Regions from separate parts of the Komagataeibacter oboediens genome, predicted to be linked through region 3. Evidence: predicted binding sites of a transcription regulator. Region 3 holds the regulator's gene; each other region holds the start of a gene.
What was found. The regulator LexA, encoded in region 3, represses DNA repair genes until DNA is damaged. The targets are predictions, from matches to a motif close to TGTTCTANNTANGTTC.

Region 1 (7,977 bases), on a different contig from region 3:
CGAGGCCCTCATTGAACTCAAATTCCTAGACCAAGAAGGTCTCGATAAAGTCGGGCGACAGAAGAAAATTCATAAGCTTTTCGAGGAAATAAATCCAGACCAGCTTGCGATCACTCTCGATCGTGACAATCTTCAGGCTCGTAATCAAAGACAATTTGATAGTATCATGAGAGGCCCTATTCAGACGGCTGTTAAGAAAGCAAATGATCAGCTAAAACAATCCAGATCTGAATTTTCCGACACTAAATGCTCCGTGCTGCTCATTATTAATAATAACTATTCATCACTTGATCATGAATACCTCTGTAATCTAGTTTTAAATCGAGTTCGGCAGGACACAAGCCACATTGATACTGTCGTTGTGGGTGGAGTTTACTTTTATCTCGACGGTGAAGATGGCACTATATTTAGCCCCATGCAACCCTTCAAAGTCAGAACAATTTTCAACGAGTTTAATCGGCTGAAGGCATCTTGGGAGGCCTTTACCGACAGCTTTGTGGAAAAGCTTACGCAACCAGCATCCAAGGCCGATCGGACAAAGGGCCCACTCGCCGAAAAACAATTTAAGGTCGGCAACGTGAGTTATAATCGGCCAGTACCTGGTGGTCAATTTCTAGAGAAGCTCCTTTCCCAAAGCGTCGTATCTAAATCTTATGCAGATAAAGAAACATCGGTCTACGTCGCAAAAACGTTGCCTCAGATCTCGAGACATGAATGGTTTCTGTTTCGTAATCATCATGCTTTGAGCATTGAATTATTAGATAGCTTCGAAATGTGGATGATTCGAGAAAACAAAGCCCGGAAAGCTGCAATTCCGACGTGTCCGCTGGTGATGATGCCCATCACATCCAGCGGTTGGGTTGCGTGGTGCAACGAACTTGGGAAAAAAGAATCCATCTCGCAGTATGTAAATGATCTTTTTAAATCCCGTCTCGATCTGCTTAAATCTTGCGCGAAAGACATGCGAAGGTGCATTATATTGCCAGCTAGATACACGCTAGCCGTTACCAATGTCTTTGGGACAGACGAGGCAGCGGCTCTCTCAAGTATCTTTATCGTTGTCGAACGAGCCGACGGCAGCACTGATCGCCGTTGCGTAGTAGACATGGCTGGACTCTCTTCAGAGCACGCCATTGCTTTGGCGGCTGCGTATGCAATTCAAGAGAGAATAGAATCAGTCATGTGGGAGAAGAATTATGCAAGTTAGAATATTTTTCGTTTTTCAATGAGATGCTTTAAATAGGATCTGAAATTACCCTGCGGCGACCATATTAGGTATGTTATGAACGTCACGATTATAAAAAAAGGAAAACCCGTTATTATTTGTCGTTGAATGCCCCAAAGCCGACCTTCCGTTTGCCCCCTGAACTGCCTGTCCGCTCAAGGAACGTGAAGCGGACAGGCGGCAGACGCCTTCATGGCGGACATACGGTGGCTCGTATCGATTTCCGCATAGCGGACATAAGACACACGATCTCTCACGACCAAGTTGGCCAAAAGCGGAAGGTCGGCTTGTGGTCGGAGTTCGAGAAAAGCGGACAATAGCTCATCGTGTTATCGATGGACTTCGCGGCGCTTTGCCCCATCCTACTTCTTGCTATTTGATGCCGGTCGACGAACTCCACGATTTGGTTGCCCATTTATTACACCACGTAACTCCTCTCCGTCATTATCCTTGCTGCACAGCAGGCCATATCAAGGCCTAACTGCCTCTAGAATTCTCGAAATATAATATATGAATATATATTTTAGTTTCGTAATTTTTAATCGCCTTCATTAAAAAAAGAAGTCATGGATATCATTTAGCATTTTATTTATTTTCTCCATTATTTCTCGGAAAACTTCAGGCGCTGTTTTTTTGTCAAGACCAATATCCTTGTGTACTCGATCAAAACGCCCCCCTTTGGCGTGTGCAGCGCCACTAGAACGTAAATTCTGTAATAATCGCAGTAACTTAATATCTCGTACCCGATGCGGATAATTGTATTTCGTAAGATACCGCTCCAATTTTCCAATCCCTTTTTCGTCGGGAAGGGCTCCTCCACACGCGCTCACCAACTGAGATTCATTCAAATAATCAATCAAAAGCTTTACTAAAAATAGTATCTGATGATCAAATTCTCCCAAGTTGTTGGCAAATAAAAGCCTAACTTGCTTTATAATATGCGCATCTCCGGAATGAATTTCTCTAAATAGAGGCCATCCATTTTTCTTCATCCATTTTTCGTTTAATTTTTGATATAAATATTTAAATAGTAAATCAGGCTCACTTGGTATCGAAAACTTCGCATTGAACGAACGTTCGAAATTTACTTTGCTGGGCATTCTGTCACTAGGAGTCAAATTATAATTAACCCAATGTCTTTGCTCTTCAGATGACAAATCCCGCCCAAGATCACCTAGATAAACCATGACATGATCAGGTATATTGTTGTCTATTTGGATGCCCCACAACGATCCACACCTAACATAACCGTCTTCAACAGAATATTTTCCAGGATTATTATAGTATTTCTCCAAAACATCACGAGAAAACCATACAGGAGTTAAATAATGTGAATATTCCTCGTTCGATCCAAAGTAATTTGCTAAACAATCTGGGTCACATGTATTTTTTATAAGATTCCCCTCGGCATCAATCCCAACAATGAATTCTTTATATTCTTTTTTTTTCTGCATCCTCATAGGGCCATACGCCACATGCCTCTATAGGAGGCGCATAAATAATTTTTTTTCCAAGAAGTCGAGAGAACGTCTTCCCAGAAATAATTCCATCACCAAACCCTAAAGAATAACATCTATCTTTTGATGAAAACTCGACAGGCTCGACTAAATTATTTACCTCTAAAAGAGAAAGATCAGAATTCGCCCTATGATCAAAAAACACAGCTAAATTCATCTGACGGGCAGCAAGATATTTTTTCAAAAATGAAGTCAGAACACGAACTTTTTTGTCTCCAATCTCGGCGACAATAACCTCATTTCCCCGCCCATCTATATAAATGAAATTATTACTATTTTTGTCAAAGTATAAATTATGAAAAAGGCGAAACTCTTCACTTAGGTCAAATTGATCTGGTTTAATTCCATGGAAATTACGACAATATACAAGTGGCTCTACGTTATCCATCCCAAATCTATCATAGGTGGTAATATCACCACCCCTCATGTCGTGTCTCTGTGTAAAGCTTGGCATTCCCTGACCTACAGATAGATCCCACGTTTTACGAGATAAGGCAGCCTCTGTTTGATTTTCATTTAAAATGGCGGAATAGAAAAATTTATCTACTTTAGAATTTTTATCATATTCATAAATTACCGTCCACTCTACACATCCGATACTATCTATCTCAGATATGTTTTTAAATTGCGCAATATGCGCAAGAGCATTTTCTTCCTCACGATCAAACTGCGCGGACAATTCAGGTGGCAACCTCGGCACTGGCGATACTCCAAATATATCATCGGATTTATTATCCTACTTTGGACCATAGTCATTCCAATAACCATATTGATTTTTCTTGATTGCAAGACATGCCGATGTCTGATGTCAAGCCTCAACATATTTGGTCATCTTTTCCGCTCTCATCCTATGCCCCATCACGCCTTTGGGGTGGAGAAATTCGCGCACGTCATTTCCTCCACTCCCAGGCCGCTTCTTTCCCGTCAGCCTCATCTTACCGGCCTCACTTCAATCCAGAAACAGGCCACATCGACAGGGATGTTTTTATGATCAACACTAGAAGTCGCTATACCTGCACGCCTACTCAGGTCCCCCGCCCGCATCCTGCGCACCTATCTGCTAGGGGCGAAGCCGCTGAACTGATTGGGGCCTCGGTTCGCACATTGGAAAAATACCGCTGCACCAGCGGCGGTCCACCGGTCCTGCGATTTCTAGGCACGATATGGGTAGTCCGGTTGGGGAGGGATTCGTTATAGGAATAAAAGCATTTATGAATGTTAGCACTGCTAGTGGCAGCTTTTGATCACTCCTCACTCATAGCGGACATTCACCTTCCCCCCCGCCAAAGGTGTCATTTAATAACTGCCTACCGGGGGAGCATGTACCATCTTTAGGGCGTTGTCGGGCAGGGGGGGGGGCTGTAGTTGTAGCGCATCGTCCAAGGGCCCCATCATCCACAGATCCAGTTCTTCCTGCCGGGTCAGGATGACCGGCATGACTTTCGGATGAATGGCGCCGACTTCCCGATTGGCAGTGGTGGTCAGGAAGCCGAACAGGTCATCCGTCGTCTCGCCATCCGCCAGTTTTCGTACTGACGTCCACCGGCACCAGATCCCTGCAAAGAAAGCCAGCGGCTCCCCATCGCTACGGGCAAACCAGACGGGCCTGCTGGTCCCATCCGGCAGGCGCTCCGGTTCGGAAAAGGCCGTGAGCGGCACCAGGCAGCGATGCGCGACACTTTCCCAGCGTTTCCACCAGGTCGAGGTCGGATTGCGGATATTGGTCACACCCCGATCGACCCTGTGGCCTTTCAGGTAGCCCGGCGGCGTGGGCATGCCCCAGCGCGCCATGACCAGTTCACGCCCATCCGGCGCGTTCCGCACGATGGGCGCCATGGTGTTGGGCCAGATCTCGGGCAGGGGGCGGAGATTGCCGGTGCGGTCGGTCATGACCCGGGCCGCCTCCCGGATCGCCTGCTGACTGCTGGTCATCGCATAGAGGTTGCACATCACGCCGTCCTTTCGCGAGTCCGGATATGGGTGTCCTGCCGGACGGTATCCACCCTGCACGAAGGGGATGGCCGGACTGTTCCTGATAAACCCCTGCAATCCAGACAGTTTTCATCGAGCCTAGATCGGACGGCAAGCCTGTGCCCGCGTCCGGATCACAGCCGCTTTTCCAGGATGGGTTGACATTCGTCACCGTACCAGAACAAATAACGAACACAATCACTGATTCTGTGTCAGAAACACCCGAATGGACTGTCCGACCCCATGCCTGCACCCGAACCCCGTCCCGCGCTGGAGGCGCTGAGAGCACAGGTCAGCCGCCTCGAAGGCCAGGGCCGGCGCAGGCGGGGAGTACTGCCCTTCGGCATGCCCGAGATTGACGGTCGCCTGCCAGATGGCGGCCTGGCGCTAGGTGCGCTGCATGAGGTGGCAGGCGGCGGCCATGACGCCCTGAATGCAGCGGCATCCGGGCTGTTTTCCGCCGGGATCGCAGCGCGAACACGCGGAAAGGTGCTGTGGATCGCCAACCGCCAGGACCTGTATGCCCCGGCACTGCAGCAGGTCGGCCTGTCGGCGCGACGGACCATCTATGTTGCGGCCAGTTCGGACGTCGATGTCCTGGCCTGTTTCGAGGAAGCATTGCGCCATCAGGGGCTGGGCGCGGTTGTCGCCGAGGTCGCCCGCCTGTCCATGACCGCCTCGCGCCGCCTGCAACTGGCGGCCGAGACATCCGGGGCGCTGGGCATCGCCATACGGCGCTGGCGGCGGCAGACGGATGCCGCGGATTTCGGCCAGCCCACGGCGTCGTTCACCCGGTGGCGGGTCTCGGTCCTGCCATCCGTGCCGCTGCCAGTGCCCGGCGTCGGCCGGTCCCGTTGGCTGCTGGAACTGATCCGTGCCCGCGCGGGCGAATGCGCCGATTTCGAAGTGGAGGCCTGTGATGCCAAAGGGAGACTGGCGCCGTGTCGTCTCGCTCTACCTGCCGCTCTGGCCGACAGACCGGCTCAGGAAGCGGCTGGGGACCGACGCGCCCGCGCCTGACCGCCCGCTGGTGCTGGCCGGGCGGTCGGGGCGGCGACGGGTCATCCTGTCGGTCGATCTCGCCGCCCGCAGGCTGGGTCTGCGTCCCGGCGCGCCTGTCGCGAAAGCGCAGGCGCTCCATCCCTATCTGCTCATCATGGATGCCGACCCGGACGGTGACCGGGCAGGGCTGGAGCGGCTGGCGCTATGGTTCCAGCACCGCATCGCCCCCATCGTGGCCCCCGATCCGCCAGACGGCATCGTGCTGGATACGACGGGTGCCGATCACCTGCATGGGGGCGAGGCCGTCATGCTGGAGAACATGGTCACGCGCCTGAAGGAGTCCGGGATCACGGCCCGGGCCGCGATTGCCGATACATGGGGTGTCGCTCATGCGCTGGCGCGCTATGGCCGGGGACCCATCACCCTCGTGCCGCCCGGTGAAACGGCGGCAGCGATCACCGACCTGCCCATCGAAGCCCTGCGCATGCCAGCCGACCTCATCGATGGTCTCCATGGACTGGGCATATCACGCATCGGCCCGCTGGCCGGCATGCCGCGCGCGCCGCTGACCCTGCGCTTCGGTCCGGATGTCGCCCGCAGGCTGGACCAGGCTTTCGGGCGGCAGGCGGAAGCCATTGTCCCGGTCCGGCTGCAGGCGCCGGTGCAGGTCAGCCAGAACTTTGCCGAACCGATCAGCGCCGCCGAGACCATAGCCCGCTACATCACCAAACTCGTGCCGCCCCTGTGCGCCGGGCTGGAGGAACGCGAGCAGGGCGTGCGCCGCCTTGACCTGCTGCTGCACCGGGTGGACAGCCGCACCGAGGCCGTCCGCGTGGCAACGGCCATGCCGGTGCGGGACGTCAGACGCCTAACCCGTCTGCTCTGTGACAGGATCGAGACCATCGATCCGGGCTTCGGGATCGAGCGCATGGTGCTGACCGCGTCGTTGGCCGAGCCGATCCTGCACCGCCAGGGTGTATCCGCCCTGATCGAGGAGGAAGAGGCCGACGTCTCCGACCTGATCGATACCCTGGCCAACCGCGTCGGCACGCAGGCCCTGTATCGCTTTGCCCCAGTGGAAAGCGACGCGCCCGAACGGGCTGTCTGCCGCGTGCCCGCCCTCGCACCCGAAGACGCAAAGGACTGGCCGGATCACTGGCCACGCCCCACGCGCCTGCTGCCCCGTCCTGAGCCGATCCAGACCATGGCAGTGCTGCCCGACCATCCGCCGGTCTTCTTCATCTGGCGCGGCATCCGCCGCCGGATCAGATGCGCTGATGGCCCCGAGCGCGTGTTTGGCGAATGGTGGAAAGGAGATGCTGAACTGACCACCGTGCGGGATTATTTCCGGGTGGAAGATAGGAGCGGGGAGACATTCTGGGTTTACCGGACCGGGGATGGCGAACATGGCGAGACCGGTTCGCAGGGCTGGTTCCTGCACGGTCTCTTTGAATGAGCGTGCCATACGCCGAACTGCAGGTGACGAGTTATTTCTCCTTCCTGCGCGGCGCGTCCTCACCGATTGAACTGTTCGAGCAGGCAAAGGCCCTTGGCATTGAAGCGCTGGGCATCTGCGACCGCAATTCCCTGGCGGGCATGGTGCAGGCCCATGTCGCCGCGAAAGAGACCGGCATCCGCCTGGTCGTGGGCTGCCGTCTCGATCTGGCCGATTTCGCGCCCGTGCTGGTCTATCCGACGGACCGAGCCGCCTATGGTTGCCTGTGCCGGCTGCTCACCCTTGGCAAGGCCCGGGCGGGGAAGGGGAAATGCCATCTGCTCTGGGAGGATCTGGTGGCATGGGGCGAAGGGCTCCTTGTGATCCTGCTCCCGGATACGGCGGATGATGCCTGCGCCCTGCATCTGCGCAAGCTGCAGGACGCCTTTGCCGACCGGGCCTACATGGCGCTGACCCTGCGGCGCCGGCCCAATGACCAGATGCGGCTGTATGAACTGGCGAACATCGCCCATCAGGCGCGGGTGCCAGCGGTCGTGACCAATGACGTGCTGTTCCACACCCATGACCGGCGCATCCTGCAGGATGTGGTGACCTGCATCCGCAACCACACCACCATCGACGAAGCCGGGTTCGCGCGTGAGCGCCATGCGGACCGCTACCTCAAGCCGCCTGCAGAAATGGCCCGGCTGTTCAGCCGCTATCCCGAAGCGGTGGCCCGGACCATGGAGATCGTGGAGCGCTGCCGCTTCAGCCTTGATGACCTGGCCTACCAGTATCCCGACGAGGTGTCCGTCCCGGGCCAGTCG
Region 2 (7,977 bases), on a different contig from region 3:
CGATTGGGTTCATGGATGCCGATGGCATGGCGGATGGCCGTCGTCAGCCGCTGCGGCATGCTGGGGGCTGCGGCTGGCAGCGTGGCGGGCGGGGTCATGCTGATCTGGTCTGTTGGCATCGGCATCGTCCTGGGGTCGGGGAATGATCGGTCGGGGCCGTTTCCGCATGACTACTGCGCTGCGCGGGCGGCGGCAATATTGCGCTATTGTCCCACTATGCCACGTGGGGGGGATACTGTATCGGTATGGGGTCATGTCCCGTCCGTTCCCGCGCCCCGTCCGCCGTGCCGTCCTTGCCGCCGCAGCCTGCCTGCCGGTGCTGGGCGGGTGCGCGCTGGTCAGCCAGAAAACATTCAACCGCCACGCGGGCGACCCGCCACAACTGCCGCAGCGCCCGCCGCCACCGGTGCCCGGCATGGACCGTCCCGCGCTGGTCACGATCGTGGCCGGGACGCCGGAAACACAGTGGAAACCCGCCGTCCGCGCCGCCGTGGCCGATGCCCTGTCGCGCAAGCCCAATGCGCTGTTCACCATTGTGGTCAGCGTGCCCGAGCGCGCCGATGGCAGCCTGCCGGACATGCCGAAGGTGGTGGATGCGGATGGCCAGCCTGTCCTGCAGGCGGTGATGGATGCCGGCGCGGGCGGGGGACAGACGGAAATGGACGCCCGCAGCGTGCCCGCGAACAGCGCAACGCAGGTCTGCATTTACGCGGAGTAGTTCAATGCGCTTTTGCAATCTCCGCCTCCATCATGCCATAAAGGGTGGTCCGCTGGCGGTTAACCCCCGGCGGTAGCGCCGCGTGAGGGGAGCATCATCCCCCCGGCGCGGGTCATCCGTAATGGTGACCGTAATGAATGAAGGCCCCGTGAACAGACCGGGGCGTGCATGGAGAAAAGCAGCAGTGTCCAGTAATCAAGTGGATGGGCATCCGTTCTTCCGGTTCTGCCGGACGGCGCTGGAGAATATACGCGCGCAGGGTCGCTACCGGCAGTTCACCCCACTGGCACGCCAGGCCGAGCGTTATCCCCTGTATGACCAGCCGGAAACACAGGCCACTCCGTCAACCCCCGCCTGCCCGCAGGACCGGGAAGTGGTTGTCTGGTCCTCCAATGACTATCTGGGCATGGGGGTCGATCCCGCCGTGGTCGAAGCCGCCATTCAGGCGATCCATGAACATGGCGCGGGGGCCGGCGGCACGCGCAATATCGCGGGTACCAGCCCTGTCCATACCGCGCTGGAAGCCGAAATGGCCGACCTGCACGGCAAGGAGGCTGGGCTGCTGTTCGTCTCCGGCTATGTTTCCAACCAGGCAACCCTGCAGACGATCCTGAGCAGCATGCCCGGCTGGATATGCTTTTCCGACCGGCTGAACCATGCCTCCATGATCGCGGGCATCAAGGGTGCGCGCGGTTCGACCACGGTCATCTACGAACATAACGACCTTGCCGACCTGGAAGCCAAGCTGGCCGCCGCCCCCAAGGATGCGCCCAAGCTGATCGCGTTTGAAAGCGTGTATTCCATGGACGGCGACATATCCGACATTGCCGGGACATGCGCGCTGGCGCGCAAATATGGCGCCATGACCTATCTGGATGAAGTGCATGCCGTGGGCCTGTATGGCGACCAGGGTGGCGGCGTGTCCGAACGCGATGGCGTGGCCGATCAGGTGGACATCATCGAAGGCACGCTGGCCAAGGGGTTTGGCGTGCATGGCGGCTATATCACCGCACGCAGCGATATTGTCGAATACCTGCGTCTTGCGGCGTCGGGCTTCATCTTCACCACGGCGCTGCCGCCTGCGGTGGTGGCCGCGGCGCTGGCCAGCGTGCGGCTGGTGCGCAAGGATGGCTGGCGTCGCGAGCGCATGTTCGAACGCGTCAATACCTTCCGCGACAAGCTGCGCAAGGCGGGCATCCCCTTCACCATGACACCCAGCCACATTGTCCCGATACCGGTGGGTGATGCCAAGCGCTGCCGGGAGCTGAGTGACCGGCTGCTCAATGATTACGGGATTTACGCCACCCCCATCAATTATCCCACCGTGCCGCGTGGCACCGAACGCCTGCGCCTGACGCCGGGGCCGTTCCATACGGACGAGATGATGGACGACATGGTGACGGCCCTGTCCCGCCTGCTGCGCATCAACGATCTTGCCGCGCAGCCTGTCGCAGCCATGGCCTGAACCACCGCCCGCGCCCGGCATGGCCGGGACGCGGGCTGGCCCGTCTGGCGGTACCCGGGGTCAACGGCTCTGCGCTATGGCCTTTTTCAGGTCGTCATAGCTGACGGCGCCGGGAATGATCTGCCGGGCGTTGAAGACAAAGGTGGGCGTGCCATCCAGCCCGATGGCGCGGGCAAGTTCCATGTTCGCCTGCAGGATGGACGTGACCTTGGCGCCGTTCATGTCACTGGCCAGCATGCCGGCGTTCAGCCCGGACTGGGTAGCCAGCGTGCGCATCCGGTCGGCGGTGGGGGTGACGGAATCATTCATGATGGCCGCCTGCATGCGGAAATACGCCGCCTGTCCCCCCTGCACGAATGCCGCCACCAGCGCCTGCGACGCGATCAGGCTGCTCTGTCCCAGAACGGGAATGACCTTTTCAACAATCCGCAGATCCTTGTCCTCCTTTACCAGACGGTCAAGGTCAGGCAGCACCTTGCGACAGTAGGGGCAGCGCGGGTCATAGAATTCCACCACCGTGGTATGGCCCGTGGCATTGCCCAGTATCGCATCGGTGGCCGCCGGGGTCAGCAGGTCGGTACGGTGGGAGTCCAGCGCATTGCGGGCCGCGTTCTGCTGGGCCGCGTTGGCGCTGTTGCGCAGGGCCGCGATTGCATCGGACAGGATGGTGGGGTCGGTTTTCAGCGCATTGCGCATGATGTCCACGATTTCCTGCCGCTGCGCGGGGGTGAAACTGCTGCTGGCGGCAGTGGCAGCGTGGCCAGCGCCGGGCGTGGTGGCTGTCGCGGTCATCATTGCCCCCGCGGCCAGCAGGGCGTTCAGCAGGCGCGGACGGTGCCGGCGGGGGGAAATGAATGTCACGGGTTTGCTCCGTTGTCATGTCGGGATAATGTGTCTGTAAATGATCGGGCACGGGAAAGGAATGGGCCATGGCGGCGGACAGGGCGGCCTGACCTGTTGCCGACGGCCCGTAAGGCCGTTAAGTCGTGATGGGTCTGCCATGATCGCGCGGTCGTGCGGAATCCGTTGAGTTTATCAAAGCCGACTGCCCATTGGAGAAGCGTTGCGTGCCTGAGCCTTCGATCACCCCTGTTGCCCGTCGGTACATGCGTACGGCGCTTTCGGCCGTTCTGGCAATTTCGGTTGCTGGGTGCGCCGGTCATCGTTATTCGCCCATGCGGCTTGTCTCGCACATGTTCGGTCCGTCGCCCGGGCCGCTGATCGGCACGGTTTCGTCGGACGAACCGCAGGCGACGCTGGTGGGACGTGATATCCTGCAACGCGGTGGCAACGCGGCTGATGCGGCCACGGCCATGGGGCTGGCGCTGTCGGTCACGCTGCCGTCGCGTGCATCACTGGGGGCTGGCGGGGCGTGCCTTGCCTATCGTCCGGGTGACCAGAATGGCGGGCGTGCCTTCATGTTCCTGCCCACCGCGGGGACGGTGGCGGCCCCCGACATGCCGCATGCCGACCGTCCGGCCGCGGTCCCGATGCTGGCGCGGGGGCTGTACCTCATGCACCTCCAGTACGGGTCGGCTGCATTTTCGGAACTGGTGCCCGATGCGATCGCGCTGGCGGCCAATGGCATCAATGTCAGCCGGCAGCTGGCCAGCGACCTTGCCGCCGTTCAGGTGCCGCTACTGGCTGATGCGGGCATCCGCGCGGTGTTCAGCCGCTCGGACGGCAAGGCGCTGGCGGAAGGTGATGCGCTGGTCCAGACCCATCTGTCCGGTGCGCTGGACCAGATCCGCAGCATGGGCGTGGGTGACCTGTATAATGGCGCGCTGGGGCAGTCCTTTGTCGCGGGCAGTCAGGCCGCCGGCGGCGGGTTGCAGATGACGGACCTGCGTCATGCCATTCCGTCCGAACGCCTGCCCATCAGCCTGACCAGCGGGGAAACGCAGATCGCCTTCCTGCCGCCGCCTGCCGATGGCGGCCTGGGCAGCGCCGTTGCATTCCGCGCCGGATCCTCGTCCGATGCGGCGACGCGCGCGCAGTCCAGCATCGCGGCATGGCGGGCGCAGAATGGCAACCACGCATCGGGTACGGGTGACGACCTGACGGCGCGCGCACAGGCATTCGTCAACAGCGGCGGGGGAAGTGGCGGCGGGCTGCCTTCGCTTCCGGCGTCCACCTCGTTCACCGTGGTTGATCATTCGGGCATGGCCGTGGCGTGCAGCCTAAGTATGGACAATCTGTTTGGCACCGGGCGTATGGCGGGCAATACCGGCATCGTGCTGGGGGCATCGCCTGCGCGCCTGCCGCTGCCGCTGTTTACCGCCGCCATCGCCAGCCAGGGCCGCGCCTTCCGTGCCGCGGTTGCCGGTTCGGGGCAGAATGATGCCGCTGCCGCCGTGGGTATCGCCATGCGGCAGATCATGGCGGGACAGACGCCCGACGCCCATCCCGTCACGGCCCAGGGCCGGGTCAATGCCGTGTCCTGCCCGCATGGCCTGCCGGGTGACGCCAGCACCTGTACCGCCGCGACCGATCCGCGTGGCGCGGGACTGGCCATGGGGCCGCGCTAGGCTACGGGCCCGGGCCTGCCGGGCGGTATTATTCCGGACGGGCAGGCATGGGGCCATTGTAAATGGTCCTGTTTTGTTCCATATTGCACTGCATGACCTGCCACCTGTTGCGGCAGGGGGCGCAGGGCAGGATGCCCGGTCTTGGTTTTTTCTTCTCAAACGTCAGGGTAGGCAGCAATGGCACAGGCTCCGGGTATAGACAAAAGCAAGGCCCTGGAAGGGGCCTTGAGCCAGATCGAGCGCGCGTTCGGCAAGGGATCGATCATGCGCATGGGCGAACGCCCGACCGAACAGGTGGACGTGATTTCCACCGGGTCGCTGGGTCTGGACATCGCGCTGGGGATTGGCGGCCTGCCGCGTGGCCGTATTATCGAGATCTATGGCCCCGAAAGTTCGGGCAAGACCACCATGGCGCTTCATGCCATTGCGGAAGCCCAGCGCAAGGGCGGCACCTGCGCCTTCATCGATGCCGAGCATGCGCTTGACCCCGGTTACGCCCGCAAGCTGGGGGTGGATGTCGACAACCTGCTGATCAGCCAGCCCGATGCGGGTGAACAGGCGCTGGAAATTGCCGATACGCTGGTCCGCTCCGGCGCGATTGACGTGCTGGTGGTTGACAGCGTGGCCGCCCTCGTGCCGCGCGCGGAACTGGAAGGTGACATGGGCGACAGCCATGTGGGCCTGCACGCGCGACTGATGAGCCAGGCGCTGCGCAAGCTGACGGGGTCTGTCTCGCGGTCCAACACCATGCTGATCTTCCTCAACCAGATCCGGCTCAAGATCGGTGTGATGTTCGGCAGCCCTGAAACCACGACGGGCGGCAATGCGCTGAAGTTCTATGCATCCGTGCGCATGGATATCCGCCGGATCGGCTCGATCAAGGACAAGGACGAGGTCACGGGCAACCAGACGCGCGTGAAGGTGGTCAAGAACAAGATGGCGCCCCCCTTCCGTCAGGTCGAATTCGACATCATGTATGGCGAAGGGATCAGCAAGGTCGGGGAACTGATCGACCTTGGTGTCAAGGCGGGCATCGTTGAAAAATCCGGGGCATGGTTCTCCTGTGATAGCCAGCGCATCGGGCAGGGGCGTGAGAACGCCAAGCAGTTCCTGCGTGATCACCCGGAAATGGCCGCCGATATCGAACGCCGCGTGCGTGAGCAGGCGGGCGTGGTGGCCGAAGCCATGCTGGTCGGCCCGGACGAGGACGGCGCCGAACATTGATCCCCTTGGCCTGTCCCGTTATGGCAGGCTATCGTTTTCCACCCGTGCGTTATCGTATCGGCGCATGGTGTGGAAACTGAAAAACGGGGATGAGGGCAGCCGGCATGAAACCGCGTCTTGCAATGATCGGATTGCTGGCGTGCCTTGCGGCCTGTAGCGCGGGGCATGACGACAATAATGATCCAGCCGATGTGGATGAGTCCCCGCCCCCGCTGGGTTCCCATGGGGGCGTACGCAGCAGTGCCGCCCATGCCCGCGATGTCCTGCGCCCGCTGTCGCGGCACCTGCCCAGACCGCCCGATCCCACCGATGAAACCGGCACCGAAGCCTATCACACCCCGCCTGATTCAGCGGCGATGCAGATGATCTCGTCAGGCTATGACCCCAATCAGGCCGGGGATGATGACAACGGGTCTGACAGTGATGATGGCAAGCACTTTGTCGTGCCCGATACGCAGGTCAGCTACGGCAGGCAAGGGCAGGGCAGCCACTAAAGCGCATATAGAAATCAGCAGAAGTTTTTGGGTGCCGCCTTTTTTCAGAAAGGCGGCGTTCTTTGGCGTTTTCTGCAAAAAGCGTCACCAAAAACCCCTTTAGACGACCAGCACCGCCCGGATATCGTTCACGTTGGTCAGGGTCGGGCCGGTCATGACCAGGTCGCCCGTCTGCTGGAACAGGGTGTAGCTGTCATGCGCACGCAGGCACGCGCGCGGGTCACACCCCAGCGCGCGGGCGCGGGAGAGGGTGGTGGGGGTGATGATCGCGCCTGCCGCGTCCTCGGTTCCGTCAATGCCGTCGCTATCGGCGGCAATGGCCCATATCCCCTCGTGCCCCTGCAGGGCGTTGGCCATGGACAGCAGGAATTCCGTATTGCGGCCGCCATGCCCCGGCGTGGGCTGGTCGGGTCTGATGGTGACCGTCGTCTCGCCGCCTGACAGCAGCACGGCGGGGCCTGCCACCGGCATGCCATGCTGGCGGGCGGACAGGGCGATGCCCGCCATCAACGTGCCCGCATCCCGGCTTTCCCCTTCCAGCGCGTCACCCAGCACCAGGGGCGTCAGCCCGTATTCGCGCGCGACGCTGGCGGCGGCCTGCAACGCCATGAATGGCGTGGAAACAAGGGTGTAGCGATTGCGCGGCGACAGGGTGCCATTGACCGGCGGCTGCATGAGCACACGCCGCACGGCATCGGATACGGTAATGCCATAATGTGCGACGATGGACCGGGCATCGGCAGCGGTGGTGGGGTCGGCCACGGTCGGGCCGCTGGCAATGGTCAGCGGATCATCGCCCGGCACATCGCTTATGGCCAGCGTGACCACGCGTGCGGGGCTGGCCGCCGCCGCGAGGCCACCGCCCTTTATGGCCGACAGGTGGCGACGCACGACATTCATGTCGCGGATGCTGGCCCCGGAATGCAGCAGGGCGCGGTTGACCGCGCGGATGTCATCCAGCGTCAGGCCATCCTTGGGCAGTTCCAGCAGCGCCGAACCCCCGCCGGAGATCAGGGCGATGACAAGGTCGTCCTGGCCCAGCCCCGCAACTTCGGACATCATGGCACGGGCGGCAGCCTCGCTGCGGCTGTCGGGGACGGGGTGGGCCGCTTCCAGCACGCGGATGCGGCGCGTGGGGGCCATATGTCCGTCGCGCGTGACCACGCACCCGGTCAGGTCCACATCCGGCCATGCCTGTTCCAGTGCCGCGGCCATGGACGCCGCCGCCTTTCCCGCGCCCACCACCACGCATCTGCCCTTTGGCCGGGGTGGCAGGTAGCGCGCCAGAACCACATCGGGCATGGCGCTGCGGATGGCGGCGTCCAGTATGCCCCGCAGGGTCGTGCGTGCGCGACCGTCCGTCCAGTCCGTGGCCGTGGTGGTACGGGCTGTAGCGGAAAACGGATGGATGGTGGTGTCGTTCATTACAGTATCCAGATCCTTCAGGCATGCGTCGGCACGCGGGCCGGGTTCATACCGTAACGCGCGGTGCGTGGACGGGATGCACGCTGGCCCTTGCGCCCGGTCCATATCATCCATGCGGTGGCG
Region 3 (7,977 bases):
ACGCTGGAGGCCGTGCAGATGGCTCAGCATGCCGGTTACACGGCGGTGATGAGCCACCGCTCCGGTGAGACGGAAGACAGCACCATTGCCGATCTGGCGGTGGCGACCAATTGCGGGCAGATCAAGACCGGTTCCCTGTCGCGTTCGGACCGGACCGCGAAATACAACCAGCTGATCCGTATCGAGAACGAACTGGCCACGGCGGCCCGCTATGCCGGGCGTACGATCCTGAAGAACGGGTGACACGCCATGCCGGACGGGGTAATTCCGTCCGGCAACAGGGCACGGCAGGGAAAGGAATACGATGCAGCTGGGTAAGATCATACGGCGCGTGATGGGCGCCACCATTCCCCCTGCCCTGTTTATCGGGCTTACGGCCTATTTCGGCTGGAATGTCATGCGGGGTGAACATGGGCTGCACAGCTATGCTGCACAGCTGCACCTGCTGGATGAAGCGCGTTCCGCGCAGAAGGATGCGGCTGCGGAACAGGAAGTATGGTTGCGCCGCGTGCGCGGGCTGAAGGAGGGTGCGCTGGATACCGACCTGCTGGATGAACGCGCGCGCTCCATGCAGAACCTTGCCCGGCAGGATGAAATTGTCGTCCCCTATGGTGAGCACGACCATTTGTACTGACCCCCCGCGTGGCAGGCATAAAAAAACCCCGGGAACGTCCCGGGGTTTTTTGTATCCGTCTGCGCGGAAGATTATTTGATCTTCGCTTCGCGGAAGGCCACGTGTTTGCGGGCGACGGGGTCGTATTTGCGCATTTCCATCTTGCCGGTCTGGGCGCGGGCATTCTTCTTGGTCACATAGAAGTAGCCGGTGTCCGCCGTGGAGACGAGTTTGATCTGGATGGTGTTGGTCTTGGCCATGATATCCTCAGCACTGCTTTGCCGCTGCTGGAACATTCAGGTACAGCAGTGGTTCAAGTGGGCGGAAAATGCGCATACACAAGGCGCAGGTCAAGCACCCCAACCGATATTTCTGATTAAATTCGCCCATAATGGGTAAAAAAGGAGTGCAGAGCACGATGTTGAGCGTCCCGGAAGCGCGCGAACGGATTCTGGACGGGGTGTTTCCCCTCCCTGCCGAGGTCGTGGCCCTGACCGATGCCTGCGGGCGTGTCAGCGCGGCCCCCGTCATCTCACGGCTGTCCAATCCCCCGGCCGATGTCTCGTCCATGGACGGGTATGCCGTGCGCGCGGCAGACCTGTCGGCACAGGGCACGCGCCTCACCTGCATCGGGTCGGCGCCTGCGGGTCATCCTTTTGCAGGGCAGGTCGGACCAGGGGAATGCGTGCGCATATTCACCGGCGCGGTCGTGCCGACTGGTGCGGATGCGATCCTGATACAGGAAAACGCACAGGCCGAAGGGAAGTCCGTGACCACCACCACCACCCTTGCGTCCGGCACCTATATCCGGCGGAAGGGGCAGGACTTTGCCGAAGGTCAGGACATCATTCCCGCAGGTCGCAGGCTGTCCGCGCGTGACATCGGCCTTGCTGCTGCTGCAAACCATCCCTGGCTGCAGGTAACCCGCCGCCCGCGCGTGGCCATTGCCGCGACAGGGGACGAACTGCTGCTGCCCGGTAGCGGGCTCGGAACGGGACAGATCGCCAACTCCAATACCCCCATGCTGGCCGCCCTGTTGCGTGCGGCGGGCGCCGAACCGGTCATGCTGCCGGTCCTGCGCGATGACATGGCCGACCTTGCCACGCTGGAACGCATGGTTGAAGGGGTGGACATGCTGCTGACCGCGGGCGGCGCCAGTGTGGGCAGCCATGATCTTGTACGGCGTGGGCTGGAACAGGTCGGGCTGAAAACAGATTTTTGGAAAATCGCCATGCGGCCGGGCCGTCCGCTTATGTATGGCCATCTGGGGCGCCTGCCTTTTATCGGCCTGCCGGGCAATCCCGTGGCGGCGTTTGTCTGTTCGGTCGTGTTTGTCCTGCCTGCCCTGCGTCGCATGGCAGGGCTTGCCATGCCGGTCATGCCGCCGGAGCACGCAGTCCTGGGGGCGGATGTGCCGGAAAACGACCGGCGCATGGACCATCTGCGTGCGCGTCTGGACCATGACGGGAACGGGCGGCTGGTGGCCACGCCCTTCCCTGTGCAGGATTCGGCCATGTTGCATGTGCTGGCCGAAAGTGCGGCGCTTGTCCTGCGTGCACCCAATGCGCCACCGGCGAAGGCTGGCGATCCGTGCGAGATCATCCGTATCGACCGCGTTCTGGAATAGGTGTTGGATGCCGGTTGACGGAGCGTGTGGAACCAATATAGAACACGAGACAGGTTTTTGATTTGTTCCATCTCGTTTCGGACCCGGCGACAGCGCCGGCGGCAAAAGGACATGTGGCATGCTCACAAAGAAACAACATGAGCTTTTGCTGTTTATTGACGGCCATCTGCGCAGGACGGGTTTTTCCCCATCGTTTGATGAGATGAAGGATGCGCTGGGCCTGCGCTCCAAATCCGGGATTCACCGCCTGATCTCGGCGCTGGAGGAACGGGGCTTCCTGCACCGCAGGCATCATCGCGCCCGTGCGCTGGAAATCCTGCGCCTGCCTGATATCGATGTGCCGCCCCCGCCTGCCCCGTCCGATTCGCCCACGCCGGTACCGGACAACGTGCCTGCCCCTGCGATACTGGCGGGCGTGGTGGACGTGCCCTTTGTGGGGCGCATCGCCGCCGGCAACCCCATTGAGGCGATTACGCCGGAAACCACCCGCATTACCGTCCCGGCCGACATGCTGGGCAAGGCCAGCCATTATGCACTGGAGGTCACGGGCGATTCCATGCAGGAAGCGGGTATTCTGGATGGTGACATGGTCATCATCCGTGAAGGCGCGCAGGCCAGTGACGGGCAGATCGTCGTCGCCCTGATTGATGGGGAGGAAGTCACGCTCAAGCGCCTGCGGCGTGAAGGCGGCGATATTGCGCTGGTCCCCGCCAACAGCCTGTATGAAACCCGGGTACTGCCGGCCGGCCGGGTCAGTGTACAGGGTACGCTTGCGGGTCTGATCCGCCGTTACTAGGGCACGTCCCGCACCATCTGATCCCATGTGGGCAGTCGGGCGGCCAGTTGCGCTATTGCTTCCGGCCCCATGGGGGCAACTGGTGGGAATTCGGCCAGTATGCGCACCCGACCATGGCGTTCAATGGCGCTGCGCCCGTGAGGTTCGGGTGGACCGTTCAGGATCACACCCGCCACATGCAGCCCCCGCGCGCGCAGTGCCGCAAGGCTGAGCAGCGTATGGTTGATGGTTCCAAGCTGGCTGCGGGCCACCAGCACCACCGGCAGGGCCAGCCGGACCATGAGGTCGATCATCAGGTAATTTTCGGCAATCGGCACAAACACGCCGCCCGCCCCTTCCACAACCAGCGGCCTGTCACCGGCCGTATGGCGTGGCAATGTGATCATGGCGGGGTCAATGCGGGTATGGGCTACGGATGCTGCGTCCTCGGGCGAAAGGGAGGCTCCGAATGTGGCAGCGGGTGGATGGATCCGCGCGGGTTCCAGGCCTGCCAGATGCTGCACGCCCGTGCTGTCGGACGGGGCGTCGTCCGTACCGCTCTGCAAGGGTTTCCAGTATGAGGCGTTCCAGGCACGTACCAGTGCTGCGGATGTCACCGTCTTGCCTACATCCGTATCCGTGCCGGTGACGAACACGCCCGGCCATGCCGCACGGCGGAACAGCCCGTAGCCAACATGGTATGAAACGGCGAACGGACCACCTGTTTCCGCCGCCTCCAACACATGGCGCAACTGTGTGCCCGTCGCGGGGGGATGCTCCACATGCGTGGCTCCGATGGCACGCAGTTCCCGCACGAACGTCAGTGGGGAGGTCGGGGTATCCACAATTTCGGCATCCTGCCACAGCCCTGCGCCACATGCGGGCCATTCGGCCTGTAGCTGGTCTGCACTCGGATACTCCGGCATGGGGCACGTGACCCCTGCCCGTGCATATGCTTCCCGCCATTGCCTGAAGCTGCCCACGCATAGCGTGGTCATCGCCATCAGTCCTCCCGGCGCCAGCAGGTCCGCCAGACCGCGCAGTGTGCGCGTGCGATCCGGGAACCACTGCATGGCCATGCTGGAACAGATCAGGTCAAACGGTCCCTTTACATCCGGGGCTTCGGCATCCATGTGGTGCAGCACCAGCCGCGCGTCATCGGGCATATGCCCGGCCACACGGTCCAGCATGGCGGGCGCTATATCGGTGGCGGTGATATGGGCGGCAGGGAACACCCTGCGGAGCTCCCCGGTCAGGAATCCTGTTCCGCAGCCGACTTCCAGAATGCGCGCGGGCGGCGTATCGGCATGCCGGGAGGCAATGCGGCGTGCCAGTCCGGTTGCGGCAATGCGCTGGATGCGGGCGGCCTGATCATATCCCCGTGCCGCGCCAAAGCGGGTGGCGATGCGGTCCTTGCTGGTCATCATGCGGTTATCCGTCGGGTCATGCCCGTAATGGCCCGGGCGCAGGTGGTGGCATGGGTCAGGGGCAGCAGGTGCCCCCCATCCAGCCATTGGGGAGTGTCCACACCGCTTCCCGGCGTAAAGCAGGCACGGGTCAGGGTCGGGGGCGCAATGGCGTCTTCTGTCCCGGCAATGGCTTGAACCGGGCACGTGGCCTGTTTCAGGTCATTCCTGCAATCCATGTCCATCAGGGCCTGTAGTCCCTGCTCCAGCCGATCGCGTTCAATGTGGGGTGGCAGTGGGGTGTCAATGCCGGCCCGCAGGCGGAAGCTGTGCAGCAGGCCTTCGGGCTCCCGCAGCAGTCCGGCACGCATGCGTTCGATGACGCGCCGTGGAATACCATGGGTGAAGTCCGTTGCCGACCCGAACCGGCTGAAACCGTTTATCAGCACCAGCCCACGACACAGGGGGCCATGATGGCGCAGCAGCCAGAGCGCGCCAAGGGAATGCCCCACGGCAACATAGGGAACCTGTGGCAGGTCCATGGCGGGACGTGGGCCGAAGAAGCCGAAATCCAGACACCGGCTTTGTATCGGGCCAAGGGCGGCACGGATCGTATCCCAGAATGACGGATCGAAGGCCCAGCCGTGCACGAGTACGACGGGCAGCGATGGGGCCTGCATGCTCACGCACTCTCCCGCGCGGCATGGGTGATGGCAGTAGCCAGCTGGTCAATCATGCTGTCGGAATGGGCCGCACTCAGCGCCAGTCGTATGCGACTGCCATTGGGGGGTACTGTGGGGGGACGGATGGCGGTAGCCAGAATGCCACAGGATTCAAGCCGGGCCGCGAACGCCAGCGCGCGTGTCGCCTCCCCCATCATGATCGGTATGATCTGCGTGGTGGACGGGCCGGACGTCAGGCCACACCTTTGAATGACATCGCGGATATGGGTGGCATTGCGCGCAAGCCGTGCCCGCGCGTCGTCCAGTGTGGGCACAAGTTCCAGCGCCGCGTCCATTGCCCCCAGAACCGCGGGTGGCGGGGCAGTCGTGAACACGAACCCCGAACATGCATTGACCAGCCAGTCACATAATGCCCGCGATCCGGCCACATATGCCCCGAAGCTGCCCAGCGCCTTACTGAACGTCCCCATCACCAGATCAATTTCGTGTTCCGCGCACAGCCCGCGTCCCTGCGGGCCAAGTACGCCGGTGGCATGGGCTTCATCAACATAGGTAAACGCGCCATGCCGCCGGGCAATCGCCGCCAGCCGTGCAATGTCGGTGCGGTCGCCATCCATGCTGAACACACTTTCGGTCACGATCACCCGCATGGCGCGATCGTCGCCGGCATGGCGGTCCAGCAGGCTGTCCAGATGGTCCAGGTCGTTATGGCGGAAACGGATCTGCCGCACCCCGGCGGCCATGCAGCCCTGATGCAGGCTGGCATGGTTCAGCCGGTCAGTGAAAACCTGCGGCGGCGCGCCCTGCCCTGCTGCCAGCCGCAGCAGCGCCGACAGGACCGACGCGTTGGTCTGCCATCCGCTGGCTAGGATGACCGCAGCTTCGCACCCCTTGAACGCCGCCAGCCGTGTCTCGACGTGCATATGGCGCGGGATGGTTCCGGTGACCAGACGCGATGCGCCAGACCCGGTGCCATCAAGTCGCAGCCATTCGGAAGCCCGCGCCACCAGTGCAGGATGATGGGACAGGCCCAGATAGTCATTGGATGAGAAATTGACCAGTTCCCGCCCATCGCGGATGACGGTGGCTGCCCCCACATGCTGGACGGGACGCAGCACGCGACGGGTATGCGTATCCGCCATATGGTCGAGCGCGGTCTGGAAAATTGGATCAAAACGGGCCATGAAGCGCATTCTCCTGCCGGAGCATGCTGCCCCGGTCAATCCCGCCCACGCAATATCACGGAGTGGTCGCATGCATGGACCCCAATGGCTGGAACGCGGCATGAAGCATGTCTGGCTGCCTTATGCCCAGATGCAGACAGCCCTTCCCCCCCTGCCTGCCGTCAGCACGCAGGGGCGCACCATTACGCTGGCGGACGGGTCGGAACTGATTGATGGCATCGCATCATGGTGGACGGCCTGCCATGGTTACAACCATCCCCATATCCGCGCCGCCATCAGTGACCAGCTTGGACGTATGCCGCATGTCATGTTCGGTGGTCTGGCCAATGCGCCCGCACTGACACTGGCCAGCCGTCTGGCCGCCATGCTGCCGGGGGATCTGGAGCGGGTTTTCTTTACCGATTCCGGTTCCGTTGCGGTCGAGGTCGCGATGAAAATGGCCATCCAGTACTGGCTGAACCGTGGTCGGACGGGACGGACGAAGCTGGTGGCTTTCCGTGGCGGCTACCATGGCGACACAATGGCCACCATGGCCGTGTGCGATCCGGAGGAAGGCATGCATTCCCTGTATCAGGGTGCGTTACCGGAGCACTTCATCGCCGACCTGCCTGTCGATGCATCCAGCACCCGGGCGCTGGATGCATTACTGGCACAATCGGGCGACAGTATTGCCGCGATTATTGTCGAGCCACTGGTACAGGGCGCAGGCGGCATGCTGTTTCATTCCCCTGATGTGCTGCGCACCCTGCGCATGTTGGCCGACAGGCATGGCGTGTTGCTGATACTGGATGAAATCTTTACCGGCTTTGGTCGCACCGGCAGCATGTTCGCATGTGAACAGGCCGGGATCGTGCCGGATATCATTACCCTGTCGAAGGCACTGACGGCGGGGACGATGGCGCTGGCGGCGACTGTTGCGCGCACGCATGTGTTCGACGCGTTCCTGTCGGATAATCCGATGCATGCGCTCATGCATGGGCCGACCTTCATGGCCAACGCCATGGCCTGCGCCTGCGCCAATGCCTCGCTGGACCTGTTTGAACGAGAGGACTGGCAGGAGCGGGTGGCACGGATCGCACGGCAGATGCGTACGGAGCTGGAACCGTGTCGTAGCCTGCCCCATGTGGTGGACGTGCGCGTGATGGGCGCGATCGGCGTGGTGGAACTGGACCGCATACGTGACATGAATGCCCTGAAGACCGCCCTGATCGGACAGGGGGTCTGGGTGCGGCCATTCCGCCATGTCGTCTATCTGACGCCAGCTTTTAACATAACCGCGTCCGAACTGGGGAAACTGACGGCCGCCATCCGGACCGTGCTGGCGCATCCGGTGTAAGCGGGCCCCGTATCCGCGCTAGGCCATTGGGGACGGATCTGGTATAGAAAAGACATGACTTTTTTTCAGCATCGATCCTGGCGCATGACAAATCATGACAGCAAACGGCAGATCGTGCTGAAGATCCTGTCGGACGGGAAAGCCCGTTCAGTGCGGGAAATTGGTGATCTGTTCCCTGAACTGGGCACCTATCACGCCCGGCTGGCATTGCAGGCGCTGCGTAATCAGGGACTGGTCACGGTGGAAGATGCCCCGGACGCCAGCGATGGGCGCAAGCGCAAGGTCTGGCGTCTGGTTGACACACGTAACCGCGACTGATCCATAATGCCCCGCCCGACCGGGCGGACGGGGCT

Region 1: the regulator LexA is predicted to act here: its motif matches at 4,893-4,908, upstream of HNO79_RS15710 (ImuA family protein).
Region 2: the regulator LexA is predicted to act here: its motif matches at 4,775-4,790, upstream of recA (recombinase RecA).

The regions. Positions count from the first base shown of each region.
Region 1 is NZ_JABLUU010000028.1:13,267-21,243, reverse strand. It holds gene HNO79_RS15730 (hypothetical protein) at 1-1,207, shown strand, start outside; gene HNO79_RS15725 (hypothetical protein) at 1,777-2,685, opposite strand; gene HNO79_RS15720 (hypothetical protein) at 2,657-3,421, opposite strand; gene HNO79_RS15715 (SOS response-associated peptidase) at 4,039-4,692, opposite strand; gene HNO79_RS15710 (ImuA family protein) at 4,957-5,733, shown strand; gene HNO79_RS15705 (Y-family DNA polymerase) at 5,633-7,171, shown strand; partial or broken gene HNO79_RS15700 (error-prone DNA polymerase) at 7,168-7,977, shown strand, end outside.
Region 2 is NZ_JABLUU010000001.1:312,100-320,076, reverse strand. It holds gene HNO79_RS01410 (transketolase-like TK C-terminal-containing protein) at 1-119, opposite strand, end outside; gene HNO79_RS01405 (hypothetical protein) at 254-718, shown strand; gene hemA (5-aminolevulinate synthase) at 852-2,183, shown strand; gene HNO79_RS01395 (DsbA family protein) at 2,244-3,044, opposite strand; gene HNO79_RS01390 (gamma-glutamyltransferase) at 3,290-4,711, shown strand; gene recA (recombinase RecA) at 4,889-5,935, shown strand; gene HNO79_RS01380 (hypothetical protein) at 6,058-6,429, shown strand; gene HNO79_RS01375 (glycerate kinase type-2 family protein) at 6,529-7,854, opposite strand.
Region 3 is NZ_JABLUU010000005.1:77,300-85,276, forward strand. It holds gene eno (phosphopyruvate hydratase) at 1-243, shown strand, start outside; gene HNO79_RS06215 (FtsB family cell division protein) at 305-634, shown strand; gene rpmG (50S ribosomal protein L33) at 706-873, opposite strand; gene HNO79_RS06225 (molybdopterin molybdotransferase MoeA) at 1,032-2,240, shown strand; gene lexA (transcriptional repressor LexA) at 2,359-3,036, shown strand; gene bioD (dethiobiotin synthase) at 3,033-4,439, opposite strand; gene HNO79_RS06240 (alpha/beta fold hydrolase) at 4,439-5,101, opposite strand; gene HNO79_RS06245 (aminotransferase class I/II-fold pyridoxal phosphate-dependent enzyme) at 5,104-6,297, opposite strand; gene HNO79_RS06250 (adenosylmethionine--8-amino-7-oxononanoate transaminase) at 6,359-7,624, shown strand; gene HNO79_RS06255 (hypothetical protein) at 7,679-7,942, shown strand.